Regions from separate parts of the Heyndrickxia sp. MSNUG genome, predicted to be linked through region 2. Evidence: riboswitches for the same ligand, from Rfam matches in the RefSeq annotation. Region 2 holds a riboswitch; each other region holds the start of a gene.
What was found. Region 2 has a riboswitch for S-adenosylmethionine ahead of AABM38_RS10295 (LLM class flavin-dependent oxidoreductase). Riboswitches for the same ligand answer to the same signal wherever they lie in the genome.
Positions count from the first base shown of each region.

Region 1: linked by a shared signal. The riboswitch ahead of metK (methionine adenosyltransferase) and the one ahead of AABM38_RS10295 (LLM class flavin-dependent oxidoreductase) in region 2 are both predicted to bind S-adenosylmethionine.
Region 3: linked by a shared signal. The riboswitch ahead of AABM38_RS05130 (sugar ABC transporter substrate-binding protein) and the one ahead of AABM38_RS10295 (LLM class flavin-dependent oxidoreductase) in region 2 are both predicted to bind S-adenosylmethionine.

Region 1 is NZ_CP150978.1:3,727,961-3,732,473, forward strand. Features, by position in the region: partial or broken gene asnB (asparagine synthase (glutamine-hydrolyzing)) at 1-928, opposite strand, end outside; gene metK (methionine adenosyltransferase) at 1,210-2,409, opposite strand; SAM riboswitch class I at 2,708-2,848, opposite strand; gene pckA (phosphoenolpyruvate carboxykinase (ATP)) at 3,206-4,513, shown strand, end outside.
Region 2 is NZ_CP150978.1:2,060,741-2,065,253, forward strand. Features, by position in the region: gene AABM38_RS10285 (SRPBCC family protein) at 1-257, opposite strand, end outside; gene AABM38_RS10290 (LL-diaminopimelate aminotransferase) at 540-1,715, shown strand; SAM riboswitch class I at 1,805-1,908, shown strand; gene AABM38_RS10295 (LLM class flavin-dependent oxidoreductase) at 2,048-3,097, shown strand; gene AABM38_RS10300 (ATP-grasp domain-containing protein) at 3,334-4,299, shown strand.
Region 3 is NZ_CP150978.1:1,034,830-1,039,342, reverse strand. Features, by position in the region: gene AABM38_RS05135 (sugar ABC transporter ATP-binding protein) at 1-1,046, opposite strand, end outside; gene AABM38_RS05130 (sugar ABC transporter substrate-binding protein) at 1,260-2,360, opposite strand; SAM riboswitch class I at 2,466-2,573, opposite strand; gene AABM38_RS05125 (dynamin family protein) at 2,725-4,513, opposite strand, start outside.

The DNA of each region.
Region 1 (4,513 bases), 1.7 Mb from region 2:
CACCTAGTTTGTCAGCCGTTTCTTTTGCAACATCAATTTCGCTGAATCCGTTTTGTTCAAATCCAACCGAGAATGTCTTGATTGCAGGGTGATACTGCTTGGCAATCGAAGCGATGATCGAAGAGTCAATTCCGCCTGAAAGGAATGAACCAACCGGAACATCACTGCGCATATGCATCTTCACTGATTCGAATAACACATCTCTGATTTCATTCGTGAATTCATCTTCAGTTTTATGGATTGGCGAAAAGCTTGCCTTCCAGTAGCGCTTGATCTCCATTGGAGAACCAATTTTCTTCGTAAAATAATGGCCTGGCTCAAGCTTGTAAATGCCTTCTGACATTGTATTCGGTTCTGGAACGAACTGATAGGTCAAATAATGCTGCAATGCTTTGTAATCAAGGACATCATTCTCTAATGCAAGAAGGATGCTCTTCTTTTCCGAGCCAAAATATGTGCGATCTCCATCTTCAAAATAGAAGAATGGCTTAATCCCAAAGTGATCGCGTGCTCCAAAAAGGATTTGTTCCTGTTTATCCCAGATGACAAAACCGAACATTCCGCGAAGCTTATCAACAGCATGCTCTTTATAATGGCTGTAGAGAGCAATGATGACTTCAGTATCAGAGTGAGTCTCGAACTTAAGTCCCTCTTCAATTAATTCCTCGCGAAGCTCAAGATAGTTGTAAATCTCGCCATTGAAAATGATCCAATATCTTTCATTTTCATAAGTTAATGGCTGGTGTCCCGCTTCAATGTCAATAATGCTCAGACGGCGGAAGCCAAATTGGATATGCTCATCATAATAATACCCATCATCGTCCGGTCCACGGTGGGTAATGATATCATTCATATTTTTAAACAGCTGCTTTTGTTCGCTGCTGAATTCTTGTGCCTTTTCATGTACACAACCGATAAAGCCACACATTATGTACTTCACCTTCTCCATTTCAGAAAAAATTTATTGTTGAGTCGTTAAACCTTCTAAAAACATACCATCTAATACTACCATTAAACACAAAAAATTTGCAGTAAAATCTCAGGGAAAATTAAGGGAATACTTTATTTTACACCTTTTGGTCTAGATGCAAACCAGAATCTCCATTCTTGCGGGTATTTTGGTCCTGTCTGCCTTTTCAATCCCTCTTAATAAGACGGAAAATAGGAAAGGGAGTTACATATATTTATGCAACTCCCTTTCCTATTTTATTAAGCTTGTGCTTGTGTGCGTAATGCTTCTGCCTTGTCAGTGCGCTCCCAAGGAAGATCAACATCCGTACGGCCAAAGTGTCCGTAAGCTGCTGTCTGCTTGTAGATTGGCTTGCGAAGGTCAAGCATGTTGATGATGCCAGCTGGACGAAGGTCAAAGTTGTTGTTAACAACATCGATTAATACATCTTCGCTTACTTTGCCTGTTCCGAAAGTATCGATAGAGATAGATACTGGACGAGCAACACCAATCGCGTATGCAAGCTGAACTTCAACTTTTTCAGCAAGACCTGCAGCTACGATGTTTTTCGCAACGTAACGTGCAGCGTATGCAGCTGAACGGTCAACTTTTGTAGGATCCTTACCAGAGAATGCACCGCCGCCGTGGCGAGCATATCCGCCGTAAGTATCCACGATGATTTTACGGCCAGTCAGGCCTGCATCACCTTGTGGTCCGCCTATTACGAAACGGCCAGTTGGGTTGATGAAGTATTTAGTGTTTTCGTCGATCAATTCTGCTGGTACAACAGGATTGATGACATGTTCTTTAAGGTTGCGCTGGATTTGCTCCAGGGAAACTTCTGGGTGGTGCTGAGTTGAAATAACGATTGTGTCGATGCGGACAGGCTTGTCGTTCTCATCGTATTCAACCGTTACTTGAGTTTTTCCATCCGGACGAAGGTATGGAAGGATTTCTTCCTTACGCACTAAAGTCAGGCGGCGTGAAATCTTGTGTGCCAATGAAATCGGAAGAGGCATAAGCTCTTTTGTTTCATTGCAAGCAAAACCGAACATTAAGCCCTGATCTCCTGCACCGATTGCTTCGATTTCCTCGTCAGACATGTTTCCTTCACGAGCTTCAAGAGCCTGGTCAACACCCATTGCGATATCAGCAGACTGCTCGTCAATAGAAGTCAATACTGCGCAAGTTTCAGAGTCAAAACCATACTTCGCGCGAGTATAACCAATTTCCTTAACCGTTTCACGAACGATTTTTGGAATATCTACGTATGTAGATGTTGTGATTTCCCCTGCAACTAGTACAAGGCCAGTAGTAACTGATGTTTCAGCAGCAACACGAGCATTAGCGTCCTTAGCAAGGATCGCATCCAAAATTGCGTCAGAGATCTGATCACAAATTTTATCCGGATGGCCTTCTGTTACTGACTCAGAAGTGAACAAACGACGTTTTGTTGACATCTGATTTCCTCCCTCATTTATAAAAAATTGATCGAGACTGTCCCAATACAGACCTCGGTGTGATACGGTACTCATTCCCTATGTAGTATGAAATAAACGCTGAGTTTTTATTAGAAAAATTTGTTTAAACCTCATGCTGAGTTCACTTTTCCTAATCCTACCCATGGGAGCAATGACACCAAAGAAGGCAGATCGACTGCTATCGCTAAAAGACAAGCAGACAGAATACAGAAAAAAACAATATAAAAAACCTCTCCAAATCATGAGGAAAGGTTTTTGCTTTAATCCGCGCCTTTCGCTCTTATCGTTCAAGGGCATTTCCCTTGCGTCAGGTTAGCACCTTTGCCCGAAAAAAACATACCTTTTCAAGGCTGTTATTTCTCGTTTGCAGGTTGCTGGGTTTCATTGGGCCTGTCCCTCCACCAGCTCGGGATAAGAGAGTATCCGTTCAAATCAAAATCATAACGAACCTATAATTACATGTCAATCCTTTTCTTCAGAAAATGTCGATTCATGCAGAAACTTTCACACTTTAAAGCACCCGGGGTCAGACCCCCAACACGTTAATGCGTTAATCCCCTGGGGGTCTGACCCCCAGTGCGTTGGTGTGTTAAAATCCTGGTGTGGAGTTTTACTTGGCTCTTGCTCCGGCCTTCTTCTATATATATGTACATTTTTGTAAAAGAGGGAATTTTTTCGAGCATTAGTATAGATTAATTAGAGCAATGTGCTATACTAATAGCGAGATGTAAACACTTTCAATATATCAATCTTTAAAAAAGGAAGGTATTCTCGGATGAATGTTGTAGGAATTTCCAATGAACTTTCAGCTTTATTAAAAGGAAGCAATATACAGGTACAGCTATCTGTTCCGCAGCTGGTTGAAAAAGTCTTGAATCGCAATGAAGGTCTGTTGACCTCAACAGGTGCAGTGAGAGCCACTACTGGAAAGTATACTGGCCGCTCCCCTAAGGATAAATTTATTGTAGAAGAGGAATCGGTTAAGGACAAAATTGACTGGGGCTCTGTCAACCAGCCAATTTCTGAGGAATCCTTTACGAAACTTTATAATAAAGTTTTGAATTTCCTGAAAGAAAAAGAAGAAGTCTTTGTATTTAAAGGCTTCGCAGGTGCAGACAAAAAATACCGCCTTCCAATACAGGTCATTAATGAGTATGCGTGGCACAACTTATTTGCCCATCAATTATTCATTCGTCCGGATGCAGAGGAGCTGCTTAGCCATGAAGCAGGCTTTACTGTTATTTCTGCGCCTACCTTCAAGGCTGATCCAAAGGAAGATGGGACAAACTCAGAAACATTTATCATCGTTTCATTCGAGAAGCGCGTCGTTCTGATTGGCGGTACAGAATATGCAGGTGAAATGAAGAAGTCTATTTTCTCTGTCATGAATTATCTTCTTCCTGAAAACGGCATCCTATCCATGCATTGCTCTGCTAACGTAGGGCGTGAAGGTGATGTTGCCTTGTTCTTTGGATTATCCGGAACAGGAAAAACTACATTGTCCGCTGATACGAACCGCCGTTTGATCGGTGATGATGAGCACGGCTGGTCGGCAAACGGTGTTTTCAATGTTGAAGGCGGCTGCTATGCAAAGTGCATCAATCTTTCTAAGGAAAAAGAGCCGCAGATTTATGACGCAATCCGCTTCGGTTCTGTACTTGAAAATGTTGTTGTTAACAGTGAAACGCGCGTAGCTGACTATGATGACAGCTCACTGACGGAGAATACTCGCGCAGCATATCCAATCCAGGCAATTGATAATATCGTTGAACCAAGTATTGCCGGTCATCCGAATACGATTGTATTCTTGACTGCCGATGCCTTTGGAGTGCTGCCTCCAATTGCAAGGCTTACGAAGGAGCAAGCCATGTACCACTTCTTGAGTGGCTATACATCCAAGCTTGCAGGAACTGAACGCGGCATCACGTCACCACAGGCAACATTCTCTACCTGCTTCGGTTCTCCTTTCTTGCCGCTTGCTGCGACACGCTATGCAGAGATGCTTGGCGAAAAAATCGATGAGCATAACGCGAAGGTATTCCTCGTTAACACAGGATGGACTGGTGGAGAGTATGGAACAGGG
Region 2 (4,513 bases):
GTGATTGTAACAATTGTTTCTTGATTTTCTGCTCCCCATGAAAACACGATTTTCTTATTTTCTTCGACCTCCAGCACATGGACGGAACCTTCTGCATTGTATTCATCATACCTCCAGATTATCGTCTTTCCTGGTTCCATTCTTCCTGTTCCGGATGAAAACCAGAAATTAGCCATCTTTTCAGGGTTTACAAATGCTTCATATACCTCATGAGCAGGCTTTGAAATTTTCATTTTTGTAGTAATTTGAGTATCCATAATTATTTTCACTCCTTCTAAATATTTAACATTTTTTTCATTTTACCATTAATATAAGCTTGGAACCTACCATTGCAATAAGATGATCATCGCATGCCTTTTTGAAAACCTATTAAAAGAGTGGCATGGGCAGAGGACTTTATTAAGTCAAAAATTCAGAAGAATAACAAAAGATTCTGGAACTGTAAATGTGAGACTGTTATAATCGAATTTATATTTTAAAAAATTAGAATTCTCAAAGAACAGCAACATGACGCAAATTCACAGTAAAGGGGAATGTCCATGAATCTCTACGGATCAGAAAAAATTAGAAAAATGACTTCCAGCATCTTTCAGGAGGTGGTAGACCGAAAGCAGGCTGCTGTTTTGAAAGGGAAAGATGTGATCGATCTTAGCATCGGGAGCCCGGATTTCCCGCCACCATCATTTGTAGTTGATACCCTGGTTGAATATTCGAAGGATCCTGAAAGATACGGGTATACATTGAAAGGGATCAGTGAATTCAATGAGGCAGTTAAGTATTTTTATCAGCAGCGTTATGGTGTTGAACTGGATGATGAAAATGAAGTCCTGCAGCTTATGGGTTCTCAGGATGGACTCGCTCATCTTGCCACAGCGATCATTGATCCAGGTGATTATGTACTTGTGCCGGATCCCGGGTACCCAATCTATGAAGCTAGTGTAACGATTGCTGGCGGGCTCATCCATCCAATGCCACTGCTTGCAGAGAATAAATTTCTCCCTAAACTTAATGAAATTCCAGAAAACGTTTTACATAAGACGAAAATGATGGTTTTAAGCTACCCGGGAAATCCTGTTACTGCGCTTGCTGACCATAGCTTTTTCGAAGAGGTTATCCAGTTTGCCAAGCTGCATAATATCCTGGTTGTGCATGATTTTGCATATTCTGAGCTTATCTATGATGGAAACCCGCAAATCAGTTTCATGTCAGTGCCTGGTGCTAAGGAAGTGGGAGTAGAGTTCAATTCGCTTTCGAAAACGTTTAATATGGCAGGCTGCCGAATTGGTTATGTGGTAGGCAATCGACAAGTCATTGACATTCTGGCTTCTTTTAAATCACATATCGACTATGGGATCTTTTATCCGATTCAGATGGCAGCAGTTGCTGCCTTGACTTCTGATTATTCGTTTCTGCAGGACCAGGTAAGGCAATATGAAAGTCGCAGGGATGCTTTAGTTTTAGGATTAAGAAATAGCGGGTGGCAGGTCGCTAATTCCCCAGCAACGATGTTTGTCTGGGCAAAAATTCCTGCCGGATGGAAATCCCGTGATTTTGCCTTCGAGTTGATTGAACAGGAAGGAATTGCAGTCGTCCCGGGTGACGCTTTCGGCAATCAAGGGGAGGGCTATGTTCGTATCGCGATGGTACAGCCGCCAGAAAGACTTACAGAAGCAGCCGAGCGTGTGAACCGGTTTATGCTTGAGCATTCCTTATAGTATTGTAAAATATTTCGGTATACGAATTGACTTTTATATAAATTTAGAATATTATCACTTTATTGAACTAAAATTTAATACATATTGTCTTCTTATCAAGAGAGGTGGAGGGAAAGGCCCTGCGAAACCTCGGCAACAGGTTCACATGAACACTGTGCCAATTCCTGCGAACTTTTTGTTCGAAAGATAAGGAGAGAGTTTGCGAAAGCTCTCTTCTTTGTGAAGGGAGCTTTTGTTTTTTGGGGGCTTTGTTAAGTCTCTATCTTATTAATACAATACCTACTTAATGGGTTGGTAAAGTAAGGATTATGTGAGCAGAGGAGAGATCAGGGATGAAATATGGATTTTGGCTGCCGATTTTTGGCGGATGGTTAAGGAATGTTGAGGATGAAAAGATGCCACCAACTTTTGAATATGCCAAGACAGTGATTCAATCAGCAGAGCAATGGGGTTATTCTACAACACTAATCGCTGAGCTCTACTTAAATGATATTAAAGGTCCTGAGCATGATTCACTTGAAGCTTGGACAACGGCTGCCGCACTTGCTTCTGTTACGGAAAAAATAGAAATAATGGCTGCCGTCCGTCCTGGTTTTCACAATCCGGCTATCACTGCAAAGATGGCCGCGAATATTGATCAGATCAGCAAAGGACGTTTCACTCTGAATGTCGTTTCTGCCTGGTGGGAAGAAGAGGCACGCCAATATGGAGGCATTTTCACCGAGCATGATGAGAGATATGAAAGGACCACTGAATTCATCGATGTTCTAAAGGGACTTTGGAGCGAAGAAAGTTTTTCGTACGAGGGAAAATATTATCAACTGAAAGATACAAAGCTTTTCCCGAAACCGGTTCAGCGCCCAAATCCAATTTTGTACGCTGGCGGTGAAAGTGAGAAGGGGAAACAGACGATTGTTGAGAAATGCGATGCTTATGTGATGCATGGAGGAACGGTTGAAGAAATTCAGCGGAAAATCACCGATATGAAAATCCGCCGAGATGCAACCGGGAATGCAGAACTGTCAGAGTTCGGAATGGCAGCGTATGTCATTTGCCGTGATACTGAGGAAGAAGCCCGCGCTGAATTAGAGCGAATCACGAATGTGAAGGAATCCAGCGCCTATGCTGGATTTAAGGATTTTACGAGCAAATCCCAGCTCGAACAGCAGATCCAGCTTCAGGATTATTCCGTTTCCAATCGTGGTTTGAGGCCGAATCTGGTGGGCACGCCAGAGCAGATTGCAGAACGCATTTTACAGTATGAGGAGGCAGGACTTGGATTGCTTCTCCTGCAATTCTCACCTCAGTTAGAGGAAATGAATCGTTTCGCGAAAGATGTCATGCCTCTTGTCGAGGAGAAAAGAGAACGTTTGACAGTTTGATGAAATCTAGATTTCCTTTTTTTACTGAATGTAAAACAATTTCGTTTTTTGGTTAAACTGCTCTTTTTAGAGAGGCTATCGAGTGGGAAAAAATGGCTCGAAGCTTAGTAAGAACGGAAACAATGGTTAAAGGATCTTTTCTGCCTTATATTTGAGATGGATTCTACTAAATAAAACGAGTGAATTTTTCACTCTTAATCTTTAAAATGATAGAGAGTAAAAAGGAGAGAAAGAATTTGAGCAAAGTTTATGTCATACATGAAAATAGCGAATGGACGATCCATTTAACGAAGAGGTTGGAGGAACTGGGTGTGCCATTTGAGGAATGGCATCTTGATGAGGGCTTGCTGGATTTATCAACTGAGCCGCCCGAGGGGATTTTTTATAGCAGAATGAGCGCGTCCTCCCATACAAGAGGCCATCGCTATGCACCTGAATATGCTTCGCAGGTTTTAGCCTGGCTGGAAGCCCACGGACGGAAGGTGCATAACGGAACACGGGCTCTTGATTTAGAGGTAAGCAAGGTCAAGCAGTATTTGGAGCTGAATAAACATGGGGTCAGGACGCCAAAGACGGTTGCGGCTGTTGGCAAAAATCAGATTCTCGAGGCAGCTGTCGCTTTTCAAGGAAGACCGTTCATTACCAAGCATAATCGCGCGGGGAAGGGCCTCGGTGTCCAGCTGTTCCAATCTGTAGAAGCGTTGAGGACATATGTTGAGGGACCTGCTTTTGAAGAACCGGTTGATGGTGTTACACTCATCCAGGAATATATTTATTCACCCGAAAGCTATATCACTAGATGTGAGTTCGTTGGCGGCGAGTTTGTATATGCGGTAAGAGTGGATACATCAGAAGGGTTTGAATTATGCCCGGCGGACGCTTGTCAAATCGGTGACGTATTCTGTCCGGTGGGAGAGGAAGCAGAAGAGAAGCCGAAGTTCCAGATAACCGAAGGATTCAATGACCCGATCATTGAAAAATATAAAAGGGTACTTGAAGCAAATAATATCAGCGTGGCTGGAATCGAATTTATCCGAAATGAACAAGGAGACATTTTCACTTACGATATCAATACTAATACGAACTATAATGCAGATGCAGAAGCTATAGCAGGCAAATACGGGATGCTGGAGCTGGCGAAATTTTTAGGAGAAGAGTTACTGCAGAATGAAAAGAAGGTTAGAGTAATGTTATTAGCGTGAAATTCTTAATTTATCAGTGTTTTATACTATTTAACATGCTCTGAGGATCGTTTGAAAAGTACTAAAAACATTGCCCTGGTATTGGACCGCGGTATTTTGTTTAGGATATTATCCCGTAGTTTGTTGCTTTTTTCATACTATTTAATCCTTGATACAATTCGTTATATATTTTTAACTAGTTAGGTTTTTTAAAATTGAAACCTAACTAGTTAAA
Region 3 (4,513 bases), 1.0 Mb from region 2:
ACAAGGACTCCTTCCTTCCGCCTCTCTTCTGGAACAAGAGCAATCCCTGCCTTTACAGCAGCATTCGGGCTGTTTATCCTAAGATTCTTTCCTCTTAACTTCACTGTACCCGTAACATTAGGAACAGCTCCAAACAAAGCCTTACACAGTTCAGTTTTGCCCGCTCCAACCAGGCCGGCGACGCCAACGATTTCTCCCGCTTTTACATGAAGACGGTTGTTCTTGACTTTTTCTCCATCGGTCAGGCCATCTGCTTCTAGAAGAATTTCTCCGATCACGCCGTTCCCTGGCGGAAATTGATCCTCAAGCTTCCGTCCGAGCATATATTCAATAACCTGGTTCGCATTCACATCAGAGGTATTCTTTTTAACAACAAACTCTCCGTTCCGCATGACAGTCAGTTCATCACACAGTTCAAAAATTTCCGGCATCCTATGGGATATAAACACAATTCCGACATCTCTTTTCGCGAGGTCACGGACAATCCTGAACAGTTGCCCCGTTTCTGAATGGCTTAACGGTGCTGTCGGTTCATCTAAAATTAAAAAGGTACAGTTGCTGGAAATGGCCCTAGCAATCAGCACAATCTGCTTTTCTGCAAGAGTCAGCTCGCCGGCCAGTTTTTTCACAGGAATATGAAAATTTATGCCCGATAAGATTTCTTCCGCCTTTTTAAACAGAAGCTTCCAATTGATCCAATGCTTATTTTCCATGCTCTGTACAGTCTGGTTCAGCATAATGTTTTCAGCCACAGTCAGCGAAGGGATGATTGCGGTATCGACCTCCTGGTACACAGTCTGGATTCCATGACATTGTGCATCCCCAGGCACATGGATGTCTAATTTTGCTCTATTAAAGAAAATCTCGCCTGAATAATGATCATAAGCTCCGGATAGTACCTTCATCAAAGTGGATTTACCGGCTCCGTTTGCCCCGATTAAAGCATGGATTTTCCCTGTTTCTGCGGTAAAATCCACATGATCCAGAGCCCGCACACCTGGAAAATCAATTGTAATGCTTTTCATCTCAAGTTTCTTAGCAGTCATCCGGATTCATCCTCCCCTATTAATCTGTAAAGCAGACACTCTAAAAATGAGAGTGTCTGCTGGAGATGGTTTCTATTGTATTACTTATACTAACTTTCTCTTCGTTCATTTCCAGTTCGCCAATAAAAAAATATGCTTGCTATTTTTATAAGTATAAACTGTTGGACGTGCAGTCACTTTTCATTAAAACTTACTATACTTTTGCAAAACAGCTTATTTTTTGTAGTGTTCCTTTAATTTCTTCATCCAATCTTCTTCGAAGGCATTTGATTGTCCCCAGCCTGTGATGATCTCTGCAAGATTGACCATGTTGACCGCCTCTTTTGACTCCTGAAGTTTTTCCTGTGAGATCAGGGCTGCTTCAAGGTCATAAGTTGGAGGTGTATCTTCCCCTGCTAGCTTTTTCGCTAGGATTCTCATGTTTACTGCGCCAATTAATTTAGGATCTACTGCTGCAGTATATTTCCATGAGCTTCCTTCTCCCTGGATTTCCTGTAGATCCGCATTGGAGACGTCGATTCCATAGATTTTGATTTCATCGCGTCCGGCTTCCTTAATCGCACGGGCAGCACCAATTGCGAATGCATCCCAAGTTGCAAAAATCGCATCGATTTCACCTTTAGGGTGTTTGTTCAGCATCGCTGCTACTGCGTTTTGAGTTTGGACGCTTGTATCGGCAGCTGCCACTCCGAATCTCTCAACCTCTTTAATGCCGGGATTAGCCTTCAATGTTTCTTGATAAACTTTATTTCTTCTCACCATTGGCGGGAAACCATCCACCCATAGGTATACAATATTTCCTTCACCATTTTGTTCTTTTACAAGCTGATCTAGAGCAAGTTTTGCAAGTGCTTCATCGTCCTGGGAAGTAAGAGTGACTCCTTTAACCTGGGCAATGTCAGCAATCGAGTCAAATGTAACAACACTCTTTCCCTTTTCAACAAGCTTTTTGACATCATCCACTGTCGCTGCGTCATCTCCGTGTGAAATGAGGAAGCCATCATAATCCTGCTGAAGCGCCTGGTTGATCGCATCATGGAATTTTGCCGTGTCGCCATTTGCAGTGAATACATCGACCTTGAAGCCAAGCGCTTCTCCCTCTGCTTTAGCACCAGCTAAGTACTGAGCTGTATGGTCATCGCCGCCAATCTTGCGGATGACCTTGATTTTCACTTCTTCCCCTTTGGCAAAGCGGTCAGGAACGCCTTCAACAGGTCCGCTTGCTTTCTTTGTTTCCCCGCCGCCGCAGCCAGTCAGCAAAAGCGCTGCCGTAACAGCTGTTAAAAATACCTTTTTCAAACCATTTCTTTTCATGTCTTTTCCCCCTTTAAGAATGATTTGCTTTTTTCCAACCATATAAAAAAACCTCCCTAGAAAAGAGAGGTTTCATCAACGTAAAAGAACAGACGGATTCTTCCTCTCTTATCTTTCAAAACATAAAAATGTTTTGCAGGATTTAGCACCAATTCCATATGGAACGGTTGCCGGGCGTCACAGGGCCAGTCCCTCTGCCACTCTTGATAAGAGAATTTCTTTATTAAGTTAACGGAGCAAATCGATAAACTTACTTTAATCTCCTATACTCATATTGTCAATATTATTTCGAAAATTAAATTTTATTCGTCTTTGACTGGATAAAAAAAGAAGATCCCCAAATCAGGAATCTTCCTTTTCCTAGTTACTCCCTTCTGCCAGCTGCCGTCATCCATTCATATTGACGCAGTTTTACTTCATACAGCGTTAATGGATCACGGTACAACTCAGGGTTCACTCTCATTTTTTCAAGCTCATTTTTACCATATTCAATTTCTGCACGTGCCTCTTCAACAGCTTGCTCAAGAGCAATGAAAGGCTGCTTAAAGAATAAATTCACATCGCGCTCAATCGATTTTTCGAAAATCTCGAATTGCTGAAGAAATTTATTGGCAATCGAAACAGCGATTTCATAGTAATCTTCGGTTTCAAGATAAGTTTTATAACGGTTGTACAGCATCGTATTATTTTGCGGCAGCACTCCAAGAAGCTTTCCAGCACTCTTTAAAAAGAACTGCTGAGGAGTCGATCTGTGCATGATATTGACCTTTTCATAATGGACACCATTTGTCATCCTGTCAGCATCTCGGCGCCAGTCATCGAGCACTCTGAAATCACATTCGAGCTTAATCCGTTCATCCCCATACATCGCATTGAAGCCTTCAGCCATTTCGTTCAGATACGACTGGCTATGATCGAATTCTTCTTTTGAAAATTGTACCCAGCCTTCTAGAGATTCATGGAATTTAGGAAGCACCGTGTTATCCAGATACTCCTGGATTCGGATATTCATTTCTTTATCAATCTCATCATGCAGCCTTCCAAAATCACTCTCTTCCGTCACTAAATCCGTACAGCCGCGGAGCAGTTCTGGAATTTTCTCGATGATTTCAGCACGGGTGTCGTCCTTAATTTTACGGAACGATTTTTGGATTGAGCGTGATTTTTCCTCTTCAATATCTCCCAGCTGATTGATGGCTCCGTTCAGCTTACCGACCATTTCTTCATTCCAGCTGATGGATTCCATATGGTTATTTTCGATTTCGATCCGCTTATCAAGCAAATAAGTAATCGCCCTTCTGACAAAGAATTGTAATTTCGACGTTCGCTCTTCTTCAAAGTTGATGGCGTTTCGATTTGTTTTGAGGAAATCAGAGAAATCCTTTAGCTGCTGCTGCTTTTCATAATTTGATGAGAAGGCAAACATTTTAGCATCAGGGTAATATTGACTGATTTCAGACCAGGTACTATCAAATACTTCAATCGCTTCCTGCTGGCTGTAGATAACATCCATTTTATTCAACAGGAAGTGGATCGGCAGGTTAGGGAAGTACTCCGAAATCTTCGAAAGGATCTCTCTTTCCTTATCTGTGAATGGGTCATTCGCATTAAGAACAAACAGTAAGCTGTCTGCAAAACGCAGGTAATTAAACAACGGATGCTTGTCGTAATTATTGCGGTTGACCCCCGGTGTGTCGATCAAAGCGAGTTCATGCTCACGCAGGAACGGGAACTGGGCTTTAAAATCAATAACTGTTTCATTCTTATGTGTTTGGCGGCGTACGCCTGCCACTTCTTGAAAATCATTTACATCCGTAATTTCACGTACAACTGTGTCCGTAATCTCCAGGATTTCAGTGTTTTGCTGATCGTTGAAACGAATGACCGCTGCTGTAGGTGCAGTAATCAAGTCTTCTCCGATGATCGTATTAACAAACGAAGACTTTCCGTTTCCTGAAATACCTGCTACAAGCAGGTTATGGACATTGGACTCGTTCAGTTCCTGCACCATCCACTTAATCCGATTGCCAACTTCGATTTCATGCTCTTCAGCCCACTTGATGATTGTTGTGAACAGCTTCATGCTATCTTCATAGCCTTCATGATATTCACGCGAATTCAAGATGAGCGTCTCGGCATCATGTATGGCAGAC